Regions from separate parts of the Janthinobacterium leeuwenhoeki genome, predicted to be linked through region 2. Evidence: predicted binding sites of a transcription regulator. Region 2 holds the regulator's gene; each other region holds the start of a gene.
What was found. Region 2 encodes FNR, which switches genes on or off when oxygen is low (the NO sensors DNR and NnrR bind a similar motif). Its sites were predicted from a motif close to TTGATNNNNATCAA; they were not measured.

Region 1 (7,213 bases), on a different contig from region 2:
TCGAGGCCTAGCGCGATCAGCGGTTCATCTTCCAGTATCAACACATTCATGGCGCCGCCGGCAAGGTAAAGGTGAGGCGCCAGCCTGCCTGCTGCTGTTCGCTGGCATAGCGGGCCGCATCGCCAAACACGGCGTGCAGGCTGGCGCGGATGTACTGTTCTCCCACGCCGCTGCCCGCGTGCGGGCGTGTCTCGCCTTCCGGCAGGAGCAGGGTGAGCACGTGCGTTTGCGCATGTTTTACGATGCGCAGGATAAAGGCCGCGCCATGGCGGTAGCGGTTGTGGCTGAATGCGTTTTCCAGCGCCGTCAGCAACAGGGCGGGCGGCACGGTGATGCCCGCCGCCTCGCCATCGAGCTGCAAACGGCACGGTTGCTGCAGCCGCGTGCCCATGATGCTCAGGTAATTCTGGCACAGGGCCAGTTCCTGCGTCAGGGCAATGCTGGGTTGTTGGGCAAATTCATTGAGCATGCGCAACTCGGCGCCCAGCGCCTCGATGAAGGTTTCGGCTGACTGCGGCGATTGCGCATTGAGTTCGCTGATCAGGCTCAAGGAATTCATCAGGAAATGCGGTTGCATGCTTTTGCGCAAGAGCTCGTTTTCCAGCTGCTGGGCGCGCGCCGCCTTGCTGCGTACACGCAGCAGCTGCGCCAGCAATTGCGCGCACAGGGGCAGCAGCAAAAAGCACACGACGAGGGCGAAGCCGCCTTCGGCAAACTGGCTGCCCGTCAGCAGGAACAGGGCGCACGAAGCGAGCGCGATCAGCGCGCCGCCACGGCTGCCCGGCAGGCGTCGCCACAGGGCGCCCAGGTTGAGCGCCAGGCTCGCTGCCAGGCCTGTCAAAAACATCAGCCAGCAGCGCGTGTCGAAATGCGCGGGCAGCGCGCCGGCCAGTGCAATGCCCGCCAGCAATATTGCCGCCGCCAGCGGCCAGCGCGGCAGGCGGTAGGCCGTATAAAAATACAGGGGCAGCAAGGCGGAAAACAGCCAGGTCAGGGCGCTGACGGCATACAGGCGCGGCATGTGCATGGGGTAGGCATAGCCGGCAAAGCTGCGCCAGAGTTCCGCCATCAGCAGCAGCGCCGCCACCAGACACAGCGCGGCAAACATGGCCCAGTGCCGCTGCCGTTGGTACAGCGCCGTCAAGGTGAGGAACAGCAGGGAGACGGCACCCAGCGCCCCGGCCAGCAGCAGTGGCGGCAGCCGGTACCAGGCCAGGCCTGCGCGGTAGTCTTGCCGGTCGACCAGGTACAGCGCATAAAATGGCGAGGCCAGGTGCGCCGGCACCTGCTGCGTCGACAACAGCAGGCGCAGGTGGTGCTTGCCCACGGTCAACTGTTGGGGCGTCAGGTGGATGGCGAAATCGATGTCGCCCGCGCGTTCCCCGCTGGCCTGGCGGGCCGGTTGGCCATTGCTGCCGATCAGTGCGCCATCGAGCCACAGCTCGGTCGAAGCCAGCGCCGACAGCACCAGCAGCTGCGTCGACGAGGGCGTGGCAGCCAGGGTGAGGTCGCGCTCAACGCACAGCAACTGGCCTGGTTGAACCAGCTGCTGCAGCGAGGCGGGCGCAGACGGCGTGTTGCCGCAGGCGCGCCAGCCTTCGTCCAGCCAGAGCGGATGCATGGCGCAGGCGAAGGTGGGCAAGGCCAGGCAGCAAACGAGGCAGTACCGCAGCAGGTAGTGGAAGAAGGAGGGCATGGCGGGCATTGTAGCTGCTCCTTTGCAACATTTTCATCCACTTCGGTGCCGTTCGTGCCGGCCACGTGCATTTCGTGCACGGCCCGACTATGCTGTGTGAAAGACACTTACCATGCATCAGCGCCGTGCTGTGCACACGGCCCTCACCATGGAATCATGACTATGCAAAGCAGCAAATACTCCGCTTACGCCGGCGCGCTGGCGCTGTTCTGCGGCGTGGCGCAAGCCGCCTCCGCTCCCTCCGCTGCGCTGGCCGCGCGCCTGGCAGACTTCGACGGCTGGGCGGCGCAGCGCATGGGCGCGGCGCGCATCCCTGGCGTCACCGTCGGTTTCAGCCAGGGCGACGTGGAATGGATAAAAGGCTATGGCTATGCGGACCTGGAAAACCGCGTGCCGGCCACGGCCCGCTCCAGCTACCGGCTGGCGTCCGTCACCAAGCCCATGACGGCGGTGGCCATTTTGCAACTGGTGGAACAGGGCAAGGTCGACCTGGATGCGCCCGTGCAAACCTATGTGCCGTACTTCCCCGTCAAAGCGTTTCCCGTGACGGTGCGCCAGTTGCTGGGCCACCTGGGCGGCATCGACGCCTACCGCGACAGCAAGGCGGAGCAGCATTTCAAGGAGCACAAGGATACGCGCCAGTCCATCGCTGTCTTCGAGCAGTTCGACCTGATCGCCGAGCCGGGCACGCGCTTCCGCTACACCAGCTATGGCTACAATTTGCTGGGCGCCGTCATCGAGGGCGCCTCGGGCGAAAGCTATGGCGGCTACATGCGGCGCCATGTGTGGGGGCCGCTGGGCATGGATGCCACCGTGCTGGATGATCCGGACGCCGTGATCGCCCATCGCGTGCGCGGCTACCGGCTGGCCGGCAAGGAGTTGAAAAATTCGGAGTTCGTTGACATCAGCAGCCGCTTTTCGGCCGGCGGCACGCGTGCCAGCGTGCCCGATATGCTCGCTTTCGGCAGGGGCGTGCATGCAGGCAAGATCCTGTCGGCGGCCAGCCTGGCCGCCATGGTGCAGCCGATGGCCACGCGCGCGGGCCGCTTGACGCACTATGGCATGGGCTGGGAACTCTTGCCGACGGGCGGGCGCTACGCCATCGCCCACAGCGGCCAGCAGCCGGAAACCGTCACTTATCTGTATAGCTTTCCCTCGCGCAAGCTGACCATAGCCGTCGCCGCCAATCTGGAGCGCGTCAATCCCGAGGCCTTCGTGCAGCGCCTGTTCGAAGTGGTCACGGGCGAACCGTGGCAGCTGAAGACATATATCGCCGATGCGGGCGCGCAGCGCGCTTACCAGGTGGCGCAAGGCTTGTTCGAGGAGGGACGGTCCTATGCCGAGCGCACGAATGAACCCTATGCCGATGCGCCCGCCACACGCGAGGCATTTACACAAATCAACCGCCAGGCACTGGCGCCAGACGCCCCGGCGGCGCGCGCCTACATTGAAGCGGCCCGCCATCCCGCCGGCGGCCGTGTGTTTCTCACGGCCGGCGCCAGCATGGCCAGGCAGCTGCGCGAGGCGGGCATCGACCTGAATAAATACGCGCGCGGCGGCGCGCTGGCATTTGCGCGCGACTATATCCTGTTGTCGCAAGGAACAAAGGCCGGTGCCTTGCCCCGCTTCGATGCCGCCTTCGAGCAAGCCATCGTGACCCTGGCCGCCAGCTGGGACCGCACGGCCGCCATCGCCTGGCCGGCCGCCTCCGCCTCCATCGCCGCACTCGATGGCCAGCTGCGCGCGGCCTTCCGCGGCCAGCGCGCCTATCCCGATTTCGTGCCCGAACTGCTGGAACTGGCGCAGGCGTCGGCCGCGCGCGGCGAGACAGATGCAGCACTGGCGGCCAGCCGCCTGGCCGTGGCACTGTATCCGCTCAGCGACCGCGCGCATGCGCTGCAAGGCTTGACCTTGCTGCGCGCCGGCAAGACCGAACCCGCCGTTGCCGCCCTGCGCCTGGCGCTGGAGCGCGATCCGCTGGGCGCGGCCAGCCCGGCGGCGCTGAACCTGGAAGCCTATCGCTTGAAAGGCAGCGGCGCCGTGGCGCAAGGCATGGCCGTGCTGCAGGCGGCCGTCAGCCTGCATCCGCGCGACGCGAATCTGCAGGACAGCCTGGCCGAGTTTTATGTGGAGCAAGGCTTGCGCCCGCAGGCTGTCGAGGCTTATCGGCAGGCGCTGCAGCTTGATCCCCGCTATCCGGGCGCCGTGGGAGCAAAAGCGGCGATCCTCCGCCTCGGCGGTGCCGCACAGGCGCTGACGCCTTAGATGAATGCTTCATTTCTCTGCTGCTGGTGATTTTCTGGGCGTCTTTCTTCCTGCCCGGAAGACATGATTGAGCGGCTGTGTGCGTAAGCGAACGGTATCTTGACGTCGCCCGGCGCACGCTATCGAGGTGGCGCATGGTGCGCCCGCAGCCGACCAGGAGGGCCGTATCATGTCACGCATCATCGCAGGTCATTTTCAGTTGCAGGAACAGGTCGACGCCGCGCGCGCCGCCCTGAACCAGGCGGGCTTTGCCGATAGCCGCATCAGCGCCTTCTTTGTCAACCAGCCGGGCCAGCATGACTTGCATGCGCTGGGCGGCGACCGCGACATGTCGCCCGGCGCCAAAGAGACGCCGGAGGGCGTGGTGGAGGGCGTGGCTGTCGGCGCCGCCGTCGGTGCGGGCATCGGCGCCGCCGCCACCCTGGCGACGGGGCCGCTGGGTCCCGTAGTGGGGGCGCTGGTGGGCGCTCACGTGGGTTCGCTCTACAGTTTGAATAAAATGAAGGAGGCGGGCGAGCCCGAGAAGCATGGCGAAAACAACGGCGAAAACCGCCGCCAGCCACGCCATCCGGGCATGCTGATCGCCGTCGCTCTGGGCGGCCTCGACGAGCGCGAACGGGCGCTCGAGGCGCTGCACCGGCTGGGCGCCGAGCATATCGAAGAAGCGGAAGGCACGATTGCCAATGGCGACTGGCATGATTTCGACCCGCTCAGCATTCCCGTGCTGGTGGCCTGAATCAGCGCATCGGTGGCGCAAACTGCATAAATTCCGCGCCGCATGAAATTTAGGTATGATCCTTGTTAGCATTGCTGATTATTGGTAAACAATGCCGACAGGGATAGTTTCCGCGCGCCCGAAGTGACACTGGACCAAGGTGACTGCCCGTAGTACTTGCCTCGCATGCTAACGAGTATGGATAGGAGGGCGCGTCATGACACAGGCATGGTTCATTCTGACACGGGCCGATGGGCGCGACATCTGCGCGCCCTCGCCGGCACAGCTGGCCGATGCGCTGGCCGAGGTCTACCGTGGCGGCGCCGTCACGCCGGACGGCAGCCCGGCCGCCGTCCTGTTGCGCTTCGGTTACGACGATGGCTTGATGTATCAGGTCGAGGTCGCTAGCGGAGGCGAAGTCACTTTCGAAGAATGGTCGGACCGCGATTGCGAAATCGCCCTGGCCAGTCCGCGTCACATGTCGGCCCTGCCGCAGGGCGACGCGTTGCAGCTGTGGCAGTGGCTGGCGCAGCGCCAGGTGGCGAAGATCCGCAGCCAGCCCTGGCAGGGCGGTTAGCCCGCCGCTTTCAATGCGCCTTAGTGCGCCATCAGCACGGGGATTGTCATGCTTTGTAGAATCGTGCGCGTGACGCCACCGAGGATGGTTTCGCGCAGGCGCGAATGGCCATACGCTCCCATCACCAGCAAGTCGGCCGACAGGTCGGCCGCCTGCGACAGCAGCGCTTCGCCGATATCGCCGCGCCGCACGCCACCGCCATCGAGCAAATGCAGCCGCGCTTCCACGCCGTGGCGCGCCAGGTAGTGTGTCAGTTCGGCGCCCGGCAGTTCGCCGTGCTCGGTGGCATGCACCTGGGCGTCGAAGATGGCCACGTGGACTTGCCCGGCGCGCTGCAGCAGGGGCAGGGCGGCGCTTACGGCGCGGCTCGCTTCCTTGCTGGCATTCCAGGAAATGAGCACATTGCGCGCTGCTGCCGGCGGCGCCAGCAGGGGCAGCGGCGCCGCATACGGCACGATCAGCACGGGACGGCCCGAATGCAGCAGCACATAGGCGGGAAAGTCGCGCATCACGGACGGCGATTTATCCTTGGCATTGTATTGGCTGATGACGACCAGGTCCGCATAGCGGGCCAGCAGGCTGATGCCGCCGGCTGCCTCGTCATCGAGCACGCGCTGTTCGAACGAGGCGACGCCGGCCGCGCGCACCTGCGCCTCGAAACCGTCGAGGGCGCGCGTCGCGCGTTCCCGCAGGAAATTCAGGTGCAAGCTCAGATTCGGGTCGGCATCGAGGTCGGGCTGGTTCTGGTACAGCAGGCGCGACACGCCCGTCAGGGCCACGCCCGTCAGGTGGCCGCCGCAAGCCTGGGCGATGCTGGCGGCCGCTTCGATGCGGGCGGCGCGCCCTGCGCTGTCGTCGATGTGCAGCAGCACGGTTTTGTAGGTCATGGCGTAGCCTCTCGCTGTGGAGTGAATCTCATTCTGGCACAGACCGGGGCGTCGGCCGCGCACGACTGCATCAGGCTGAGCACTTGATCTGGCGCAAAGCTGGCAATAAAAACTGCTCCTACACTTGATGCCACGCAGAACAACCATCGCAAGCGGGGGAGAGACAGCAATGAATGAGCAAAAGGTAGCGCTGGTCACGGGCGGCATGGGTGGCCTGGGCACGGCCTTGTGCCGCCGCCTGCATGCGGCGGGCTTTGGCGTCGTGGCGGCGCATACGCCGGGCAATGCCAGGGTGGAAAGCTGGCTCGGCGAACAGCAGGCGCAGCAGTATTATTTTCATCCGCTGGCCGTCGACGTGAGCGACTTCACCGCCTGCAGCGACGCCGTGGCACGCGTGCTGGCGCAGTTCGGCCGCATCGACGTACTCGTCAACAACGCCGGCATCACGCGCGACCAGAGCATGCGCAAGATGGAATTGCCGCACTGGGCCGAGGTCATGCGCACCAATCTCGACAGCCTGTTCAACATGAGCAAGCAGGTGCTCGAACCCATGCTGGCTAACCGCTGGGGCCGCATCATCAATATCTCGTCCGTGAGTGGCCAGAAGGGCGCGTTTGGCCAGTGCAACTACGCGGCCGCAAAGGCGGGCGCGCACGGCTTCAGCAAGGCGCTGGCGCTGGAAGTGGCGCGCCATGGCATCACCGTCAACACGGTCTCGCCCGGCTACCTGCGCACGCAGATGGTGACGGCCGTGCCGGCCGATATCCTGGAAACGAAGATCCTGCCGCAGATTCCCCTGGGCCGCCTGGGCGAGCCGGACGAGGTGGCGGCCCTGGTGGCTTACCTGGCGTCCGACGAGGCGGCATTCGTCACGGGCGCGAATATCGCCATCAATGGCGGACAGCATATGAGTTAAGCAAGCGTAGAGCTTGCAGTAGGGCAATGACAGTAGAGGAGACCCGTCCAACCCAGCCGGCGCACAGACGCTGGCGGCGGACGCATGGCAGTCGCTGGACAACAAAGGGCAGGGCAGCGATGCCTTGCCCTTAGTCGTGTGGCGTGGTTGCAAGGAG
Region 2 (7,213 bases):
AGAGAAACCCCTGGCTGCTGATCGCCCTGGTCACGGTAGTGATCAGTATCGGCGGCGCTGTCGAGATCGTCCCCCTGTTCTTCCAGAAGAGCACGACGGAGCCGGTCGCCGGCCTGAAGCCGTACTCGCCGCTGCGCCTGGCTGGCCGCGACATTTACGTGCGCGAAGGCTGCTACAACTGCCACTCGCAGATGGTGCGCCCGCTGCGCGCGGAAACGGAACGCTATGGCCACTATTCGGTCGCTGGCGAGTTCGTCTACGACCGTCCGTTCCAGTGGGGTTCCAAGCGCACGGGGCCGGACCTGGCCCGCGTGGGCGCGCGCTACAGCGACGAATGGCACCGCACGCACTTGAACAACCCGCGCGACGTGGTGCCCGAGTCGAACATGCCGGCCTACCCATGGCTGGCGAAAACCAAGCTGGTGCCTGACGAGATCATGCCAAAGATGCGCGCGCTGAAACGCCTTGGCGATCCGTACAGCGATGCGGAAATCGCCGCCGCGCCGGCCCAGCTGCAGGACAAGACGGAAGAAGACGCCCTGGTCGCCTATCTGCAAGGCCTCGGTACATTAATCAAAACAAGGAATTAGCATGGCAATCGAAAACCTGTTTGACAGCGCCAGCAGCGTCATGACGGTGGTTTCCTTTACGACGTTCGTGGGCATCCTGTGGTGGACGTTCAGCCGCAGCAACAGCGACTTCGACGCGGCGGCGCGCCTGCCGTTCGACGATGACGCATTGGACTATCCGGCCGAGGCCGAGATGAGCGTGGCGAAGGAGCGCAACCATGGCTGATTTTACCAATGGCTTCTGGAATATCTACATCATCGTGCTGTCCCTGCTGGGCATCATCGGCTGCGGCGTGCTGCTGTACTCGCAGTCGAAAATCAAAGTGGTCGACGGCGCCCCTGCCGATGGCACCACGGGCCACGTCTGGGACGAGGACTTGAAGGAACTCAACACGCCGATGCCGCGCTGGTGGATGTGGTTGTTCTACATCACCATCGTCTTCGCCCTGGCGTACCTGTTCCTGTACCCGGGCCTGGGCAACTATGCCGGCAGCCTGGGCTGGAAATCGACGGGCCAGTACGAGGAAGAGCTGAAGAAGGCGGAAGCCGACTACGGCCCCCTGTTCAACAAGTACCTGAGCCAGGACTTGAAGACGGTGGCCGCCGATCCGCAGGCGCAAGCCATCGGCCAGCGTCTGTTCCTGACCTACTGCGCGCAATGCCACGGTTCGGATGCGCGCGGCAACAAGGGCTTCCCCAACCTGACCGACAAGGACTGGCTGTATGGCGGTGAACCCGACATCATCAAGACCACCATCCTGCATGGCCGCAATGGGCAGATGCCACCGATGGGCGCCGCCCTGGGTTCCGAAAAGGATGTCGAGAACGTGGCCCATTATGTGCTGAGCCTGTCCGGTTCCACCTCGGATCCCGTCAAGTCGGTGCTGGGCAAGGCCAAGTTCGGCGCCTGCATGGCTTGTCACGGCGCCGATGCGAAGGGCAACCCGATGCTCGGTGCGCCTAACCTGACGGACAAGATCTGGCTGTACGGCGGCAGCGCCGATACCATCATGGAAACCGTGCGCAAGGGACGCAGCAACACCATGCCGGCCTTCAGCGATTTCCTCGGCGAATCCAAGGTACACGTGCTGTCGGCGTATGTCTGGAGCCTGTCGAATCCCCAGACGCCCGTGAAATGACGTAATGGAACCTCAAGTCATCAAGATGTATGCGGCCCGCGAGCAGATCTACCCTCGCGAGGCCAAAGGACGCTACGCTACCTGGCGATGGGTATGCGTATGGCTTACCCAGCTGGCGTTCTACGGCTTGCCGTGGTTGACCTGGAATGGCAGGCAAGCCCTGCTGTTCGATTTGACCACGCGCAAGTTCTACATTTTCGGCGTCGTGCTGTGGCCCCAGGATTTCATCTATCTGGCGGCCCTGCTGATCATCTGTGCGTATTTGTTGTTCCTCGTCACGGCCATTGCCGGGCGGGTGTGGTGCGGGTTCTCTTGCCCGCAAACGGTATACACGGAAATTTTCCTGTGGGTCGAACGCCGCATCGAGGGCACGCGCAGCGCGCGCATGGCCCTCGACAAGCAGGGCCCCTCCGTGCGCAAGGCCTTCAAGAAGACGGCCAAGCACCTGGCATGGGGCGCCATCGCCCTGTGGACGGGCTTTACCTTTGTCGGCTACTTCACGCCGATCAAGGAACTGGCGCGCGAGGTGACCACCCTCAATTTCGGTCCCTGGGAATGGTTCTGGGTCTTGTTCTACAGCCTGGCAACCTACGGCAACGCAGGCTGGCTGCGCGAGCAGGTGTGCAAATACATGTGCCCCTACGCGCGCTTCCAGAGCGCCATGTTCGACCAGGACACCCTGATCATCACCTACGATACCAAGCGCGGCGAACCACGTGGCGCCATCAGCAAGAAGGCCGGCAACAACGACAAGCTGGGCGATTGCATCGACTGCACCCTGTGCGTGCAGGTGTGTCCGACCGGTATCGATATCCGCAACGGCCTGCAGTATGAATGCATCGGCTGCGCCGCCTGCGTCGATGCCTGCAACAGCGTGATGGACAAGGTCGAGCGGCCGCGTGGCCTGATACGCTACAGTACCGACCATGCGATGGAAAACAACTTCAATTCGAAGCAGATCCGCCAGCGCGCCATGCGCCCGCGCGTGCTGATCTACACTTCCATCCTGGCCCTGATCATCATCGCCGTATGTACTTCGCTGGCCCTGCGCACGCCCCTGAAAATGGACGTGATCCGCGACCGCGGTTCGATGGGACGCGAAGTGGAAGACGGCATGATCGAAAACGTCTACCGCCTGCAGATCATGAACACCTCGGAGCAAATCCAGCATTTTAAAATCAGCGCTTCCGGCTTGCCGGGCCTGACCTTGCTGACGCGCGAAGAAGTGACCTTGCAGCCGACGGAAACGCTGGGCTGGCCGATACGCCTGCGTGCGCCGCACGGCGTCGGCGAGAAAGGCTCGAACAAGATTGCGATCGAATTGCACTCGCTGGACGACCCGTCGCTGCATGTGCGTGAAAGCGCGGTATTCATCGTGCCGCGGTGATGTTGATTCGGGGTCGGACCCTCTGGGTCCGACCCCGGTATTTCGCCGTAGGGGTAGCATCAAACATGCGTTAGCTTTACTTTATTTTCAACCCAGAAGCAAAAGCTGGGGTCAGACCCAAAGGGTCTGACCCCAAGGAGAACAAAATGTCCGACAGTCTCAAGCTGCAAGCCCCCGTTGCCCCGTGGTACAAGCATCGCTGGCCATGGTTGCTGATGATCGGCCCCGGCCTGTCCGTGGTCGTCGGCAGCTTCATGGGCTATATCGCGTTTACGCAGCCCGATGCGCTGGTGGTGGGCGACTATTACAAGCAGGGCAAGGCGATCAACCAGGATTTGAAGCGCGACACGATCGCCAGCGACCTGGCGATGGATACCAGCTTGTCGTATGACGTGGCGTCAGCGCGCCTGACCGGTTCCGTGCACAGCTTCGGCAAGGCTTACCAGGGGCCGTTGCAGCTGCACCTGGCGCATGCGACCCTGCCGGAAAAGGATATCAAGCTGCTGGTGCAGCCCGATGCGGCCGGCAATTTTAGCGTGGCGCTGCCGATGCTCGAGCGCAGCCGATGGCAAGTGCTGGTGGAAAACGACAAACGCGAGTGGCGCCTGTCCGGCATCTGGACCTGGCCGCTGCAGCGCAGTATCGCGCTGCATGCGGATGAAGAACTGTAAGTCTTATTTGCAAACGTCCGTGCCGGCGGTGATGGCTTTTAATTTGGCCGGCTGCAGGATTTCGATCTCGCGGTTGGAGACGCGCAGCCAGCCTTCCTTCTTGAATTTGGACAGCAGGCGACTGACGCTTTCGATGGTCAGGCCCAGGTAGTTGCCGATTTCCTCGCGCGACATGCGCAACTGGAAATTGCTGCCCGAATAACCGCGCGCCTCATAGCGCGAGGCCAGGTTGACGATGAAGGCGGCAAAGCGCTGCGTCGCCTGCATATTGCCCAGCAAGAGCATGACGCTTTGCTCGCGCGTGATTTCCTGGCTCATCATGCGGTGGAAATGGCGCAGCAGGGTCGGCATATTGCCCAGCAACTGTTCCAGGCTGGAAAAGGGAATTTCACACACTTCGCTGTCTTCCAGCGCCACCGCATTGCAGTGGTGGCGGTCGGCGCTGATGGCGTCCATGCCCAGCAGTTCGCCGGCCATCTGGAAACCCGTCACCTGCTCTTCGCCGCCCGGATTGATCTGGTATGTCTTGAAGTGCCCCAGGCGGATTGCATACAGGTTCTGGAACGAGTCGCCGATGCGGAACAGCGAGGCGCCGCGCACGATCTTGCGGCGGCGGCCGATGATCTGGTCCAGCCTGTCCATATCGCCCACATCGAGGCCCATCGGCAGACACAATTGATGCATGCTGCAGGTCGAACATCGCGCACGCAACGCCTCCACGTTCACTGTAGGCAAGGTGGGAGTGAGTAGCGCTTCAGTCATGTCGGTACCTTTTATAAAATGCAATAACAAGTTTACTGCATACACGGTTGCCGTGTGCCAATTTCACCGCAATTGCGCTGAATAAACGACGTTCTGACTTTAATTACATGGCAACATCGTCAAAAGCCCTTGCGGGGAAGGGCAATTTACGCGGCGCCGCTTGCCAAGTTAATGTTTTGATAGGAAAATTCCTGACAGCGTCGTCTGCCGCCTGTGCCGCCCGGTACTGAAAAGGAAATCATGAAGCCTCTCGGCATTAAAGCAAAAGTCGCGCTGGCCACCAGCCTGACCTCGATCGCCATGATCGCCCTGGTCACCATGATCCAGGTGCAACACATGCGCGACGACTTCACCCGAGTACTGCTGAGCCAGCAGTCGTCCCTGATCAGCCGCACCGCTGCCGAACTCGACGACAAGCTGGGCATGCTGCTGCAAATCGTCACGCTGACGGCCAGGCAGCAGCCGCCGGAACTGATCGCCCAGCCAGCCCAATTGCGCGAATATTATGCGCGCCGCTCTATGCTGGCGCTGTTCGATGACGTGCTGGTGCTCGACGCGCATGGCGCCATCGTGGCCGACATGCCGCAGGTGGCCGGGCGCATCGGCATCAACGTCGCCGAGCGCGAGTACTTCCAGACCGTGCTGCGCACGCGCCAGCCCATGATCACCGAACCCATGCTGGGCAAGTCGAGCGGCATGCCCATCGTGCAGATGGTGGCGCCCGTACTGGCCGCCGATGGCCAGGTGGCTGGCGTGGTGATCGGCGTGCTGCGCCTGTACAAAGACAACCTGCTGGGCCGCTTGCGTTCGGAAAAGATCGGCAAGAGCGGCTATTACTTCATCCTCACGCGCGGCGCCGTGCCGCGCTACGTGCTGCACCCCGATACCAGCCGTTTGCTGCAGCCGCGCCAGCCGAACGCCAACCTGAGCACCACCGAGTTGCTGAAGCAAGATGGCGAAGGCAGCATGGTCAGCACCAACAGCGGCGGCATCACGGCCGTCAACAGCTTCAAGCGCCTGAAATCGGTGAACTGGCTGCTGGCCGCCTCGCTGCCCGTCGCGGATGCCTTCGCACCGTTCGATGGCGTGCTGTACCGGCTGGTACTGTGGAGCATCCTCGCCTCGCTGCTGGCCGCAGCCGTGCTGGGCTGGGTCACCGTGCGCCTGCTGTCGCCGCTGGTGCGCCTGCGCGACACCCTGCTGGCCCTGCGCACCAGCGGCGGCCGTTTCACCCCCGTGCCGGTGCAGCAGCGCGACGAGATCGGCGAACTGACGGAAGCGTTCAACGGTCTGATGGGCGAACGCGACCGCCTGCAGCAGGAACTCGAAGCGCGCGCGGCGGAGCTGGAACAGGAACGCGACCGGGCCGAGGCGGCCAACCGCGCGAAAAGCGATTTCGTGGCCAACATGAGCCATGAAATCCGCACGCCCCTCAATGCCGTGCTGGGCATGGTGTATCTGCTGGGCAATACAAAGCTCGATACGGAACAGCGCAAGTATCTGACCATGGTGCGCGTGGCGGGCCAGTCGCTGCTGGGCATCCTCAACGACGTGCTCGACTATTCGAAGATCGAGGCGCGGCGCATGGAATTGTCGCCCGTCGAATTCGACCTCGACGAAGTCATGAATACCCTGGCGACGACGATGACGATGAATGCGGGCGAAAAGGAGCTGGAACTGGCCATTGCCGTCGAGCCCGACGTGCCGCGGCGCCTCATGGGTGACGCCCAGCGTCTGCAGCAAATCCTCGTCAACCTGGCCGGCAACGCCATCAAGTTTACCGAGAGCGGCGAAGTGGTGGTGGCCGTCAGCCTGGCCGAGAGCGAAAACGGGCGCGCCTGGCTGCGCTTCGAAGTGCGCGACACGGGCATCGGCATGACGGAACTGCAGCAACAGCAGCTGTTTTCCGCGTTTTCACAGGGCGACCAGAGCATCACGCGGCGCTTCGGCGGCACGGGCCTGGGCCTGGCCATCAGCAAGCAGCTGATCCACATGATGGGCGGCGATATCGCCGTCGCCAGCAGCGAAGGCAAGGGCAGCCGCTTCTGGTTCAGCGTGCCCTTCGACATGCTGGCGCAGCCGGCCGAAACGCGGCGCACGCCGGCCCTGGGCCAGCTGCGCCTGCTGGTGGCCGATGATAACCGCACCACGCGCGAACTGATCGTCAAGCTGATCGAGGCCTGGGGCTGGCTGGCCGACGAAGTGGACTCCGGCTTTGCCGCCATCGAGCTGTACCGCGAACGCCTGGCGCAGCAGCAGCCGTACGACGTGGTGCTGGCCGACTGGCACATGCCCGTGATGGACGGTCTGGCCACGGCCAAGGCCATCCGCCAGGCGGCCAGCGGCCAGCGCCAGCCCATCGTGGTGATGGTCAATGCCTTCGCCCGCAACCACCTGGAGGAAATCTCCAGCGCGGCCGAAGCCGATGTCGTGCTGATGAAGCCGATCACGGGATCGAGCCTGTTCGATGCCCTGCACCAGGCGCTGATCGCCAAGAACGATGGCGACGAGCAGCGCATGCTGCACCAGCCGCTGGGCACGGAACTGGCCGGCGTGCATTTCCTGCTGGTGGAAGACAATCATTTGAACCAGGCCGTGGCGCGCGGCATCCTCGAACACATGGGCGCCACCCTGGACGTGGTGGGCGACGGCTTGCAAGCCGTGGAACGGCTGCGCACGGAAGCG
Region 3 (7,213 bases), on a different contig from region 2:
CTTCGAGCCGGGTTCCACGGCGCGGTCGGACAAATCCTGGCCCGCGCAAAAGCCGCGGCCCGCGCCCGTCAGCACGAACACGCGCACGGCACTGTCGGCGTTCACTTTCGCTATCGCGTCACGCACCTCCTCGTGCATGGCTTGCGTAAAACTGTTGAGCTTGTCGGGGCGGTTCAGGGTCAGGGTGGCGATGCCCTGCTCGATGGTGAAGAGGATGTTTTGGTAGCTCATGACGTGTCTTGGTTTTTTAGTTATCAACCCAAGGACAAGTGCCGGGGTCGGACCTTAAGGTCCGACCCCAGTCCTCGCTTGGGGTCTGATGTTATTCGGCCTGGTCGAAGTCGACCACGACCTTGTCGGTGAGCGGGAAACTCTGACAGCTGAGGACGAAGCCGCGCGCTACTTCATAGTCTTCCAGCGCGTAGTTGACGTCCATTTCGACCTTGCCATCGAGGATCTTGCAGCGGCAGGTCGAGCACACGCCGCCCTTGCACGAGTAGCGCATGTCGATGCCCTGACGCAGCCCCGCATCGAGGATCGATTCCTTGTCCTTGTCCATCGTGAAGGTGGTGTGGTTGCCATCCATGATGACGGTCACTTCCGTTTCCTTCACGGCGCCCGCATCGAGCTGCGCGCGCGGCTTATGAAAGTTTTTCGGGATGCTGGCGGCGAACAGTTCGATCTTGATATTTTGCTTCGGCATGCCGGCCGCCTGCAGGGCGGAGGAGACGCCCAGCATCATGTCTTCCGGACCGCAGATGAAGGCGTTGTCGTAGTCTTCGACACGGATCCAGTGCTGCAGGAACTGCTCGCATTTTTCCTGCGTGATGCGGCCGTTGAACAATTCGATATCCTGCTGCTCGCGGCTCATCACATAGACCAGGTTCAGGCGCTCCAGGTACACATCCTTCAAGTCCGTCAATTCTTCCTTGAAGATGACGGACGACGAGGCGCGGTTGCCGTAGAACAGGGTAAAGCGGCTCAGGGGTTCCGTCAGCAGGGTCGTCTTGATGATGGAGAGGATGGGCGTGATGCCGCTGCCGGCCGCAAACGCCAGGTAGTGCTTGCGGTTGACGCAGTCGAGCGGCACGTTGAAGTGGCCCATGGGCGGCATCACCTCGATGGTGGCGCCAGCTTTCAGGGTGTCATTCGCCCAAGTGGAAAAGGCGCCGCCGGGCGCGCGCTTGATGGCCACGCGCAGCGTGCCGTCCTGCACCGCCGAACAGATGGAATACGAGCGACGCACGTCTTCCGCATTGATATTGGCGCGCAGGGTCAGGTGCTGGCCCTGCTGGAAGCGGAACTGCTGCTGCAGGTCGGCTGGCACGTCGAACGTGACGGCGATGGTGTCGCGCGTTTCGTTGCGCACGTTCGATACGCACAGCGGATAAAATTTACTCATGCTTCATCTCCAGTTTCTTCGGAACGTGTGCCTGATTTTTTTAGTGGCACTTGAAGTAGTCAAACGGTTCGCGGCAAGCCAGGCATTTGTACAGGGCCTTGCACGGCGTGGAGCCGAACTGGCTGGTCAGCTGCGTATGCGTGGAACCGCAGTTCGGACAGATCACGTCCAGCTTTGGCATCGCCTGGCGCTTGACCCCGCCCGCTGTTCCGCTACGAAGGCCGCTGATGTCGATCACCTGCTGCTGCGGCGGGGCGATGCCATAGCCTTTCAGCTTGGCCTTGCCCGCTTCGCTCATCCAGTCCGTGGTCCAGGCGGGCGCCAGCTGGTTCACCAGGGTCACCTTGGCCACGCCATGGCTGCGCAAGGCCTCCGTGACGGCGTCGGCGATCACCTGCATGGCCGGGCAGCCCGAATACGTGGGCGTGATCGTCACGATGCACGCATCGCCATCCGTGACTTCGACGGCGCGCACGATACCCAGGTCCACCACCGAAATGACGGGAATTTCCGGGTCCGGCACGTCGCCCAGCCAGGCCCAGACCTGGGCGGCATCCAGCGCTGCCGTGGCCGTGTTCATTACCACTCCGCCCCGGGATAGGCGCGCTGCAGGAACTGCATTTCGGCCAAAATGAAACCCAGGTGTTCCGTGTGCGTGCCCTGCTTGCCGCCCTTTTGCATCCAGGCGTCGGGCGCCGGCATGACAAGCGTCGCTTCGGCGAAAATCTCGGCCACGTGTTCGAGGAAAGCCCGGCGCAGCACGTCCGATGGCGGCGCGATGCCGGCGGCAAGCATGGCCTGGTCGACGGCGTCATACTTGAACATCTCGCCCGTGTACATCCACAGCTTGTCGGCGGCAGCCTGCGTCTTGGCGTGGCTGTCCGCCGTGCCATCACCAAGGCGCACGATCAGGTCGCCGCTGCGGCGCAAGTGGTAAGTGACTTCCTTGATCGATTTTTGCGCCACTTCGACGATGCGCGCATCCGTCGATTTTGTCAGCTCCAGCAGCTGGAAGTAGTGCCAGCTGTCGAAGAAGAACTGGCGCATCATGGTGTCGGCGTAATTGCCGTTCGGCTGTTCCACCAGCAGGCAGTTCTTGAAGTCGTGGGCATCGCGCAAAAAGGCGATGTCATCTTCGTCGCGGCCCGCGTTTTCCAGTTCGGCCGCATAGCTGAACCACAAGCGCGTCTGGCCCAGCAAGTCCAGCGCCACGTTGGTCAGCGCCATGTCTTCTTCCAGCGCCGGGCCCTTGCCGCACAGCTGCGACAGCTGCTGGCTGAGGATCAAGGCGTTGTCGCCCAGGCGCAGGAGGTAATCGAACTTTTGTTGAGTGACCTTGTCATCCATTGCAGGCGCTCCCATCACAGGTTCTTGACTTCTTCCGGCATCGGGAAGAAGGTGGGATGGCGGTACACCTTGCTGTTCGATGGCTCGAACAGGGCACCCTTGTCGCCCGGGCTGCTGGCGACGATATCGGCCGCGCGTACCACCCAGATGCTCACGCCTTCATTGCGGCGCGTGTAGACGTCGCGCGCATGGTTGACCGCCATGGTGGCGTCGGAAGCGTGCAGGCTACCCACATGCTTGTGCGCCAGGCCGTGCTGGCTGCGGATGAAAACTTCCCACAATGGCCATTCTTTGCTCATGTTGCTATCCCCTATCTGTCTTATTGATATTCAGGCTGCCGCTTTGCTAGCGGCTTGCTTGTCTGCGTAGGCGAGCAAGGCATCGCGGAACCATGCACCGTCTTCATAGGCTTTCACGCGTGTTTGCAAACGTTCGCGGTTGCACGGGCCATTGCCCTTCAAGACATTGTTGAACTCGGACCAGTCGATCTCGCCGAATTCATAATGCCCCGTTTCTGCATTGAACTTCAGGTCGGGATCGGGCACGGTCAGGCCCAGATATTCGATTTGCGGCACGGTCTGATCGACCATGCGCTGGCGCAATTCATCGTTCGAGAACAGCTTGATGCGCCATTGCGCCGATTGGGCGCTGTTGACGGAAGCGGCGTCGGACGGACCGAACATCATCAGGGACGGCCACCACCAGCGGTTCAAGGCATCCTGCGCCATGGCTTTCTGCTCGGGCGTGCCCTTGCACAGCGACATCATGATGTCGTAGCCCTGGCGCGCATGGAACGACTCTTCCTTGCAGACGCGGATCATGGCGCGCGCATACGGACCATACGAGCAGCGGCACAGGGGAATCTGGTTGATGATGGCGGAGCCGTCGACCAGCCAGCCGATGGCGCCCATGTCGGCCCACGACAAGGTGGGATAGTTAAAGATGCTGGAATACTTGGCTTTGCCCGAGTGCAAGGCTGCCAGCAAGTCGTCGCGCGACACGCCCAGGGTTTCTGCAGCGCTATACAGGTACAGGCCGTGGCCCGCTTCATCCTGGATCTTCGCCAGCAGGATGGACTTGCGTTTCAGGGTAGGCGCGCGCGTGACCCAGTTACCTTCAGGCAATTGACCGACGATTTCCGAGTGCGCGTGCTGCGAAATCTGGCGGATCAGGGTCTTGCGGTAGGCGTCCGGCATCCAGTCCTTGGCCTCGATCTTGATGCCTTCGTCGATGCGCGCCTGGAAAGCGCGCTCTTCCTGGCCCATGTCGTCGATGGAACGGACGTTCTTTAGGCCGGTTTCAACCATTTGTGCGTACATGATCTGTCTCCCATGTCTTTGATTTTGCGCAGCAACGCGGTGCGATGAACAGATAATACGATACAAAAATCTATTTGCATACACTTGATGTGAATCATTTTAAAAATTCGTATCTTGTGCGGCTTTTTTGTGCGTATGATATTGCTGATGAGAAAACACTGCGAAGTGCCACCCGCGCTTCCGGCAAATTATTGCCGCGCTACCCGCGCAGCCAAGTAAACTGCTGCTTTTATTGAACCGACCGCAACACGGCCAGACCGGAACCACATGAAGAACACCCGCTGCACGGCATGGATAGCCGATTTCCTGGAAAGCGACCCACCGCGCTCGAAGTCCCTGGTGATGACCATCTTTGGCGACGCCATCGTGCCGCGCGGCGGCGCCATCTGGCTGGGCAGCCTGATCGAACTGCTGGCACCATTCGGCGTCAATGACCGTTTATTGCGCACCAGCGTGTTCCGTCTGGCGCAGGAAGGCTGGCTCAGCTCGCAGCGCGACGGCCGCCGCAGTGCTTATACGATACGCCCGGAGGCGCTGGCCCGCTTCGAACGCGCCTATCGCCGCATCTATGCGCCGCTGGTTGTGCACTGGGATGGCAGCTGGACCCTGGTGATCGGGCCGGCCGGCAGCATCGGTGCCGCGGAGCGGGGTGCGCTACGCAAGGAATTATTGTGGGCGGGCTATGGCTTGATTTCTCCCGGCATCTTTGGTCACCCGGCCAGCAATGCGGAGGCGCTGGAAGATATCCTCGTGCGCAACGAGGTGCAGGGCAAGCTCTACGTCTGCCACACAACGGAATTGCCGGGCGTCAGCACGCGCCCCCTGCGCGACATGGTGGGCGACTGCTGGGATTTGTCGGAAGTGATGGCCGGCTACGAAAAATTCATCGCCAGCTTCCAGCCGCTGTTGACCCTGCTGCAAGAAGAGCCCGTGTTCGATGCCGAGCAAGCCTTCGTCATCCGCTCGCTGCTGACGCACGCCTACCGCCGCGTACAATTGCACGACCCTCAACTGCCCGTCGAACTGTTGCCCGAACCGTGGCCCGGCACGCAAGCCTATGCGCTGGCGCGCGACCTGTACCGCCTCACGTATGCGGCGGCAGAGGAACATATCCTGGCCACATTGCGGTGCGAGGATGCGCAGGCGCCGGATGTGGAGCCCTGGTTCTACGAACGTTTCGGCGGCCTGAACACCTGACAAAACGTCCATGGCGGCGTTGCAGGGCCTGGGCGTACATTCGTACTGCCTGCGGCCCCGCGCCTTGCCCTGAACATTTTTCAGGCGTTCAGCAAGCGTCGTTATCAAACTTCCATTACTTGGCGACGACTTGCTTCGCCCCCGCCAACAAATCCTGCCCCAGCTTTTCCAGCGCATTGGCCTGCACCAGCATGGTGTCGAGGATGGCGACGTTGAAGGTCAATTCGGCCGGCGTCGTATAGCCGGGAAAACGCAGGATGCGCAGTAATTCCTGCAAGGTCGTGCCCTTGCCCAGGTGCGCCAGAGCGTCGCTGAGGGCGCTGACTTTTTTTTCCAGTTCGCGTATGTGCTTGCCATTGTCATCCATGATGATCTCCCCGTGTCGGAGCTTCCACGTTAGCAAAGCACGTGCGTCGTCGTTTGCGCCAGCACAAAGAGCACCGCAAAACAGGTATCATCGCGCCATTGCACACGATGCAAAACCCATACGTTTTTATCAGGAACACTCATGACCATTAAAATCAGCCAGCAATTCGACGCCGGCGCGATCGAGGTGCTGCGCGCCGACGATGCACTATCCATCGAGTTGAACATCCGCAAGGATTCCCACGCCGACATCACGCAGTGGTTTTACTTCCGCCTGCAAGGCGCGCAAGGCGAGGCGTGCACGATCCGCTTCATGAATGCAGGCAAGTCGGCCTACCCGGACGGCTGGAAAGACTACCAGGCCGTGGCCAGCTACGACCGCGAAACCTGGTTCCGCGTGCCCACCAGCTTTGACGGCGCCGTGATGACCATCGAACACACGCCGGAAGAAGAAAGCGTGTACTACGCCTACTTCGAACCGTATCCATGGGACCGCCACCTGGCCCTGATCGACAGCGCGCAAGCGTCGCCGCTGGTGCGCCTGATCGACCTGGGCAGCACCGTGGAAGGCCGCGACATGAATCTGCTGGTGGTCGGCGACGCCGATGCCGAGAAAAAAGTTTGGGTCATCGCACGCCAGCATCCCGGTGAAACGATGGCTGAATGGTTTGTCGAAGGCATGCTCGAAGCGCTGCTGGACCAGGCCAATCCGTTTGCCCGCCAGTGCCTGCAGGACGCCGTCTTCTACGTGGTGCCGAACATGAATCCGGACGGTTCCGTGCATGGCAACCTGCGCACCAACGCGGCCGGCGCCAACCTGAACCGCGAATGGATGACGCCGACCATGGAGCGCAGCCCGGAAGTGTTCCTGGTGAAACAAAAAATGCATGAAATCGGCTGCGACCTGTTCCTCGACGTGCATGGCGACGAAGGCTTGCCTTACGTCTTCGTGGCCGGCAGCGACGCGCTGGAAAATTTCACGCCAACACAGAAGGCCGAGCAAGACCGCTTCATCGCCGACTTCAAGGTGGCCAGCCCCGACTTCCAGGATGAGCACGGCTATGAAGACGGCCCATTCACACCGGAAGTGCTGACCATGGGTTCGCCCCACATCACGCACGCCTTCGGCTGCCTGTCGCTGACCCTGGAACTGCCGTTCAAGGACAACGCCAACGATCCCGACCCGCAAACGGGCTGGAGCGGCGCCCGCAGCGCCGCCCTGGGCGCGGCCGTGCTGCAAGCTATCCTGTCCACCTTGCGCGCCTGAGCGCCAGGGCCGGACCGGCCTGCTTGATCCCATGCCCCGCACGCCGGGGCATTTTTTATGCCCGCACGACAAGCGTTGTTGGCCGAGTCGTTTTCTTTCCGAACTTCTTGCCTGCCAGAAATTATCGTCCTACACTCAATAACAGAATCGGGCCGTGCCACGCTGCACAGCCCAGCAAAAATACGCCGCCTGCCAGGCCGCCACGCCCCCACCGGCGATCTGGCTGGCGCATCCACGGCATTGTCCTTGGCATCACACAGCCCCATACCTGCCGAGCTAGCTTTCTGCACGAAAAAACGACCGCCTCAGCATCGT
Region 4 (7,213 bases), on a different contig from region 2:
CTGTTCGAGCGCAAGCAGAATCGCCAGCAAACGCAGGAAAAACAGCAGCAGCGCGTGCGCCAGCAAAAGAAATAAGTACGGGGCACTGGGCTTCTGGCCGTCAGGCCGTGGGGCAGCATGGGCTTCGGCGCAACACCGCGGCCGTGCCTTTGATGCAGCGCAAACGCGTCATGGCGCGCTGGCGATATGGTGAGCAATGTCGCCACGCGTCCGGGCTCTTGTGGCGGGCTCTACAGTTAGCGCGACGCTGTTTCCCGTCAGCAGGAGCGAGTCATGCGAGCTACAAGTCACCCCAGCAAGGAAGAAGTGCGCGCCTACATGCGCCGGCGCGAACGTGCGCTGCTGCCGCCGTCGCCGCCCGATGAAATCCGCCGGCAATTGGCCTGCGACCGCGCGGATGCCTTCCCCGGCACCTGCCTGACGGCCACGCCGGCCGGCGTGGCCGCGCAAGGTTGGCATTTTTCAGCGGAAATGGCCCGCCTGAGCACCCTCATGACCATAGCCTGGTTCATGCATAGCGGTGTTGCTCATCGTAAAAATTGATGACGTGCAGCAAATTTTTCCGATTTGAGTTATCCTCTAGCACATTCCAAGTGCGTCAATTCTCTTCAATTATCACAATTTTGCTTTAAGTTACGCAAAAATCAACAATAGCGTGTATTATATTGTTTGTGGCGTAAAGGCCGCATAAGTGATGGCGCTTTTTAGTGTGTTTACCATGAATTATTGCAGAAGAGACATTCGGTTTCTTTTTGCCTTAATACAACAAGTACGGATTTTCGATCATGTCTCTCAAACAAATTACCTCTTTGCCTACCTACAACCCGAATCGCGTCCTCGACGCGATCATCGACAAGCTGCAGCTGAAAAATGATGCTGCCCTGTCGCGAGCTCTGGAAGTGGCGCCGCCGGTCATCAGCAAGATTCGTCACAACACCTTGCCGATCGGCGCCACGATCCTTATCCGCATGCATGAAATCAGCGATTTCAGCATTCGGGAATTGCGCGAGTTGATGGCTGCCTAAGAGCGCCCGACAGACGGCAAACTGAGATGTGCCGTCTGGGTAAGTCAGGCTTGCCGCGTGCGGCAGCCACAGCTGTTTTCCGCTTTTCTATTGCGGGTCGCGGTTCAGTACCGGACGATCGATATAGAAACGCCCCATTTCCAGGCCAGGCGTGGACGACTTGACCACCGCTGCGCTCAGTGAGGCCGGCGCGCTGGAAAATGCGGTGCTGGCAGCCCCGGTCGCGCGGCCCGAATACGCTGTCGCCTGCACCGCCGCACTGGAAAACGCCGTTTGCACGGCCCGGCCCGAGTAGGCCGTCGCCTGTACCGCTGCGCTGGAAAATGCTGTTTGCACAGCCCGGCCCGAATACGCGGTCGCCTGCACGGCTGCACTGGAAAACGCCGCCTGCACGGCGCGTCCCGAATACGCCGTTTCTGCGCGGATATAATCTTCCCCGAACGTTTGTTCATACAATTGCTTCATGCGCTCGCCCACGCGGTGGTGCGCCGCTTCGTCGTCTTCGCCGCGCAGGCCGATGTACGGGAAGTGATGCAGGAAGTAACCGAACACCTGTTCGCAGTCCGCCGCATATTTCAGGGTATCGAGGATGTGGTAGTGCCAGAAGGTATCGACGTCCATCAAAGGCGCAGTTTCCTCTTCCGGAAACTGTTTCATCAGGATCAGGAAGCGGCGGTATTCGAATTCCACCGCATTCGCCTTCTCGAGACTCCATCCTTCGCCTGACTCCCGGTGCATCAGCTTGACCTTGATCGCGTCCAAATTCAAATCGGCAATTGCCTTGAAACTGTCGTTCGTATCCATGAATGTCCTTTAGTAAAGAGCGTTGTGGGAAATACGGTGAAACAGGGGGGGGAAGGGGTGGGTGTGTACTCCTTGCAAGTAGTCGAGGAATGCCTGGCCCTTGGTGGTCAGGCGCTGAGTTGTTCTACATCAATATTGCATCTAATTGCGAAATATGCAAGCTGAGCTTGCTTGATGCGGGCGCGCGCCTGTCAGCCGCTGGCCCGGCTTTCTTCCTGGTAGGGAAACGCTGTCGCATCCGCGCCCAGCGGCACGCTGACGTGCACGCTCATGCCGGCGCCCGGGCTGCTTTCGATGTAAAAAGTACCGCCCAGCAACTTGATGCGTTCCTCGATGCCCACCAGGCCAAACGAGCCCAGCTTGTTGCGCCCGTCGATGGCTGCGCCCACGCCGTTGTCGCTGATGCTCATCGACACCGTATCGCAGCACTTTTCCAGCTTGATTTGCACGCGGCTGGCATTCGCATGCTGGGAAATATTGCTGAGCGACTCTTGCAGGATGCGGAACAGGGCCGTCGCGCATTGATCGCTGAGGTAAATGTCGTCATGGCTTTCGCTCACTTCGCAGGCGATGCCCGTGCGCTGGCGAAATTGCGCCACCTGCCATTCGACGGCTGCGTTCACGCCCAGGTCCAGCACGGTAGGGCGCAAGTCGTTGATGATTTGCCGCACGCTCTTGATGGTGGCGTCGATCTGCTCCAGGGTCGAGCGGGCGCGGGCGTTCAGGCGCGGGTGGCGGCGCTGCGTGCGCGAGGCCAGCATGTCGGCGTCGATACGCAGCACCAGCAGGTTCTGTCCCAGGTCATCGTGGATCTCACGCGCGATGCGCTTGCGCTCTTCTTCCTTGATCTGGTCGGCGTGGGCCGCCAGGCGGCGCAGTTTCTGGTGCGACAACTGCAGGCGGATCTGGCTGGCGCGCAATTCCTCCGTCATGCCCGTGGCCATCTGGATGGCGCGCCGGCGCGACGACGCCAGGGTATGGAACAGCATATATAACAGCATGGTGCTGGCAAAGCCGATCAGCAGGGCCAGCCACGGCAGGAAGGTTTCGAAGCGTGTATACAGGTCGCTCTTGCGCACGCTGAACAGCGCTTGCCACATGCGGCCATTGTGTTCGATCAGCAGCGTGCTGCTCAGGTAGCGGCCCGAGTTGCCGGGTTGCCACCATGGCGCATGCATGCCCGCCGCCGCGCTGTCGAAGATGGGGCGCATGTCGTGCGGCAATGGCAGCGGCAAGTTCGGCTGTTCTAGCGCCTGCGGGTCGATATCGAACAGGGTCAGGCGGACGTTGCGTACCGGCATGTCGGCCAGCGCGCTGCGCATCATCGACACCAGGTCGTAGCCGATGCCGACGGAACCCTGGTAAGCCATGCGCCGCTGCTCCACCGTGCCGGTCGGCATGCCGTAGCGGTACACGGGCAGGCGCATGGCCATGCCCGTCAATTGCGGCCGGTCGTCCATCGGCACGGGCATGCCGGAATTGCTGATGTGCCCGGAATCGCGCGACTGCGCCAGCATTTCGGCGATCAGGGGGCGCGAGGCGATGTCATAGCCATACTTTTCCGGCGCGGTGGCGATCGGCTCGATGTACATCAGCACGGAATAATAGTCGCGCGGGCCGGGCGGATGGATGGCAAATGCCGGATAGCCATCGCGCCCGGCTGGATAGTCGCGCAGCATGGCCGCTTCGAAGCCGGCGCGCTGCGTCTCGTCGAGTTCCTGGCTGTAATTGATGTTCATCACGCCCGGGTAGTTCTGTTGCAGGGCAATATTTGCCACGTAGCGGTGGAGTTGCTCGCGGCTCACGTGTTCGTTGGCGTGGAACAGGCTGGCTGTGCCGCGCAGCAGGTTGGTATACGACCTGATGCGCGATTCGATGTTCTTCTGGGTATTGCGCGCCAGATTGTTGAACAGGTCCCTGGCATCTTTTTCGATCAACCGCGAGGCGGCCATGTAGAGCAGCAGGCCCATCATCATCGACATCACAAAGCCGAGCAGCCACAGCGGTCTTTTTTCAGCAGATAAGGAGTGTTCGCCGGCAGTAGAAGACATTGCCATCCGCATCAGGAAGAGGAATCGGGTGCCGCCTGCAGGCGGTGGCTAGACTGCGTTGTACAAGCACTATTAAAATTGCAAATTGCTCAATAGCTGCATAATATACAAAATTATCGTTATTGTAGTCAACAGGCAATATTTCTCGCTGAAACGAAAAAAAACCGCCGCAGCGGTTTTTTTGTGAGCAACATGACGGCTTATTTTGCCGGCTGCCAGCTGTCTTTCAGGGTGACGACGCGGTTGAAGACGGGCTTGCCAGGCTGGCTGTCGACCCGGTCGGCCGCAAAATAACCATGGCGCTCGAACTGGAAGCGCTGTTCCGGCAAGGCCAGTTCCGCGCCCGGTTCCAGCCACGCTTGCACCACTTCCTTGGCCAGCGGGTTCAGGGCCAGCTTGAAGTCCTTGCCGCCTGCGTCCGGCTGCGGGTCGGTAAACAGGCGGTCGTACAGGCGTACTTCGGCGGGAATGGCTGTCGGCGCGCTGACCCAGTGCATATTGCCCTTGACCTTGTAATTGGCGCTGCCTTCCGTGCCCGATTTGCTGTCCGGGAAGTAGGTGCAATGCACGGCGATGACCTTGCCGTCCGCATCCTTGTCAAAGCCCGTGCACTCGATCACGTAGCCGTAGCGCAAGCGCACCTTGCTGCCCGGCTTGTCGTCGATTGGTGGGTACAGACGGAAATAGCCTTTATTCGGCACTTCCATAAAGTCGTCCTCCTCGATCCACAGCTCGCGCGAGATGGGGAAGGTGCGCAAGCCACGCTCGGGGAAGTGCGGGTGCACGGGCGCCGTGCATTCCACGCTTTCGCCTTCGGGGAAATTATCGATGATCAATTTCAACGGACGCAGCACGGCCACCGTGCGCGGCGCTTTCGGATCCAGATCTTCGCGCAAGCAGCCTTCGAGCACGCTGTAGTCGATCCAGCCGTCCGATTTCGTCACGCCCGTGCGTTCGCACATCAATTGAATCGCTTCCGGCGTGTAGCCGCGGCGGCGCATGCCTACCAGGGTCGGCATGCGCGGGTCGTCCCAGCCGTCGACGATTTTTTCTTCCACCAGCTGGCGCAGTTTGCGTTTGCTGGTGACGATGTAGGTCAGGTTCAGGCGCGAGAATTCGAACTGGCGCGGCACCGGTTGCTGGAAGAAGCCGCCGGCCGACAGGGTTTCCAGCAGCCAGTCGTAGAACGGGCGGTGGTCCTGGAATTCCAGCGTGCAGATCGAATGCGTGATGTTTTCCAGCGCGTCCGAGATCGGGTGCGTGTAGTCGTACATCGGATAGATGCACCAGGCGTCGCCCGTGCGGTGGTGATGCGCATGGCGGATGCGGTAGATGGCCGGGTCGCGCAAGTTCATGTTCGGCGAACTCATGGCATCTTCGCTCATCTTCGCGCGCAGGATGTGCTCGCCATCCTTGAATTGGCCCGCCTTCATGGCGCGGAACAGGCTCAGCGATTCGTCGCGCGGACGCTCGCGGAATGGCGAATTCTTGCCCGCCTGGCCGAAATTGCCCCGGTTGGCGGCCATGTCTTCGGCGCTCTGGCTGTCGACATAGGCAAAGCCGGCCGTGATCAGGTACTCGGCCATCGCGTACAGCTGGTCGAAGTAGTCGCTCGCGTAGTGCAGGTGGCTCTGGCCATCGGCATGCTTCGGTTCCCAGTCAAAGCCCAGCCATTTCACGCTGTCCATGATGGTGTCGACGTATTCTTGCTCTTCCTTCGCCGGATTGGTATCGTCGAAGCGCAGGTTGCACTGGCCGGCGTAATCGCGCGCCAGGCCGAAGTTGACGCAGATCGACTTGGCGTGACCCACGTGCAGGTAGCCGTTCGGCTCCGGCGGAAAACGCGTGATCACCTGGGGCAAGCCGGGACGCACGTGGGCGCCGGCAGCCAGGTCGGCTTCGATGATGTTACGCAAGAAATTGGGCGCCAGCGCTGGCGCGGCGGTATTCGGTTTATCGTTGCTCATTGATCAATGCGGAAGAGTGACAGTAAAAAGCATTTTACCGTACCGCAAGCGCTTTATAAGCACGTATTTGCCCCCATATCCCAGCATGCAAGCGACGCGGGCGCCGTTCTATAGGATAATCTGCCTTTAATTAGCCAACAAATCGTGACCCCGGAGCCATTTATGGAAAATTTGTATAACGTCCTCGGTGTCGCGCCCAATGCCAGCGACGATGAAATCAAGAAGGTTTACCGTTCGCTGGCCATGCGCTTCCACCCCGACCGCAACCAGGCCCCCGGCGCCGAGGCGCGCTTCAAGAGCGTCACCAAGGCGTATGAAATCCTGGCCGACCCGGTCAAGCGCGCCGAATACGACCAGAGCGTGAACCACCGCATCATCATCGATCCGGAAGCGGAAGCGTATGCCCTGTGGTGCGGCGTGTTCCGCCTGCATGGCACCGTCCTGCCGGCAGATTAAGCCTGCTGGCGGCTGGCCGGCCAGCCCGGATGATTTGAAAAACAACAAACAATGGTGCTTTTGCTTTTATGTAAAAGTACCGCGCATCACATTGGAAAGCACAGCATGAGAAGAGTACACCCTGAATTCGCGTATCAGTCGCGCGAGCTGGAAGGCCAGATCGACGGCATCCTTGGCGACCCGCCGAACCGCAAGAACTACAAAAGCATGGTCGACGCGCTGGTAAGCGAGTACGCCAGCGGCGGCGGCATCGAAGACGTGAACATGCTGGCCTTCGCGCTGGTCGACCACATCACCTTCAGCGACCCGAAAGGCTTGCTGGCCGAAAGCGAAGACTACGAGTTCGGCGACCCCGCCCGCGTGTTTTCCATGGCCGCGTGCGCCGCGCCGGAAGCGGCGAAGATGTACGCCGCCATCGAAGAGAGCTTCCCCGACCTGGCGCGCCAGGCCATCATCACGGCCTTCTTGCACAAGAATCCGCGCCTGTGGGACGACGACGACCAGTCGCTCGACCAGCTGGCCGCCAATGACGACGGCGACGACGAGCACGACGAAGACGAAGCCACCGACGATTTCGCCCAGATGTTTGACCAGGATGGAGATGACCATGGCCGATAACAAGGATGAACAAAAAAGCAACCTGCCCGCGCTGACCAAGCAGGTCATGGAACTGGTGCTGTCCGGTTCGCTTGGCCACGCCGAGCAGGCGTTTGCGGACGCGGCCGACCAGTATGGCGACCTTGCCGTGGTGGAAGTGCTGAGCGCCATCCCGCCGCAAGTGACGGCCCTGCACCTGGCCGGCTTTGACGGCGGCAAGATGTCGCTGGCCACCTTGCTGGTGCCGCCGAAAGCCTGGGCCGACAGCCTGGCCTTCATCGCCGCCACCTGGAGCGACGACCAGATCGAGGAT

Region 1: the regulator FNR is predicted to act here: its motif matches at 6,224-6,237, upstream of ACQ4WS_RS18940 (universal stress protein).
Region 3: the regulator FNR is predicted to act here: its motif matches at 4,153-4,166, upstream of paaA (1,2-phenylacetyl-CoA epoxidase subunit PaaA).
Region 4: the regulator FNR is predicted to act here: its motif matches at 1,949-1,962, upstream of ACQ4WS_RS03530 (glycine-rich domain-containing protein).

Annotation. Positions count from the first base shown of each region.
Region 1 covers NZ_JBNYXT010000027.1:27,223-34,435, forward strand. The annotation lists gene ACQ4WS_RS18915 (LytR/AlgR family response regulator transcription factor) at 1-50, opposite strand, end outside; gene ACQ4WS_RS18920 (histidine kinase) at 47-1,705, opposite strand; gene ACQ4WS_RS18925 (serine hydrolase domain-containing protein) at 1,859-3,961, shown strand; gene ACQ4WS_RS18930 (hypothetical protein) at 4,131-4,697, shown strand; gene ACQ4WS_RS18935 (hypothetical protein) at 4,894-5,253, shown strand; gene ACQ4WS_RS18940 (universal stress protein) at 5,274-6,140, opposite strand; gene phbB (acetoacetyl-CoA reductase) at 6,310-7,056, shown strand.
Region 2 covers NZ_JBNYXT010000010.1:64,779-71,991, forward strand. The annotation lists gene ccoO (cytochrome-c oxidase, cbb3-type subunit II) at 1-590, shown strand, start outside; gene ACQ4WS_RS10985 (cbb3-type cytochrome oxidase subunit 3) at 592-795, shown strand; gene ccoP (cytochrome-c oxidase, cbb3-type subunit III) at 788-1,708, shown strand; gene ccoG (cytochrome c oxidase accessory protein CcoG) at 1,713-3,095, shown strand; gene ACQ4WS_RS11000 (FixH family protein) at 3,242-3,766, shown strand; gene fnr (fumarate/nitrate reduction transcriptional regulator Fnr) at 3,770-4,528, opposite strand; gene ACQ4WS_RS11010 (response regulator) at 4,769-7,213, shown strand, end outside.
Region 3 covers NZ_JBNYXT010000036.1:44,843-52,055, forward strand. The annotation lists gene paaG (2-(1,2-epoxy-1,2-dihydrophenyl)acetyl-CoA isomerase PaaG) at 1-231, opposite strand, end outside; gene paaE (1,2-phenylacetyl-CoA epoxidase subunit PaaE) at 323-1,402, opposite strand; gene paaD (1,2-phenylacetyl-CoA epoxidase subunit PaaD) at 1,443-1,982, opposite strand; gene paaC (1,2-phenylacetyl-CoA epoxidase subunit PaaC) at 1,982-2,749, opposite strand; gene paaB (1,2-phenylacetyl-CoA epoxidase subunit PaaB) at 2,764-3,048, opposite strand; gene paaA (1,2-phenylacetyl-CoA epoxidase subunit PaaA) at 3,079-4,068, opposite strand; gene paaX (phenylacetic acid degradation operon negative regulatory protein PaaX) at 4,336-5,265, shown strand; gene ACQ4WS_RS21660 (hypothetical protein) at 5,381-5,632, opposite strand; gene ACQ4WS_RS21665 (M14 family metallopeptidase) at 5,774-6,898, shown strand.
Region 4 covers NZ_JBNYXT010000003.1:42,304-49,516, forward strand. The annotation lists gene ACQ4WS_RS03515 (hypothetical protein) at 1-75, shown strand, start outside; gene ACQ4WS_RS03520 (hypothetical protein) at 274-543, shown strand; gene ACQ4WS_RS03525 (hypothetical protein) at 786-1,025, shown strand; gene ACQ4WS_RS03530 (glycine-rich domain-containing protein) at 1,113-1,829, opposite strand; gene ACQ4WS_RS03535 (sensor histidine kinase) at 2,021-3,880, opposite strand; gene ACQ4WS_RS03540 (glutamine--tRNA ligase/YqeY domain fusion protein) at 4,081-5,847, opposite strand; gene ACQ4WS_RS03545 (DnaJ domain-containing protein) at 6,010-6,303, shown strand; gene ACQ4WS_RS03550 (hypothetical protein) at 6,409-6,921, shown strand; gene ACQ4WS_RS03555 (hypothetical protein) at 6,911-7,213, shown strand, end outside.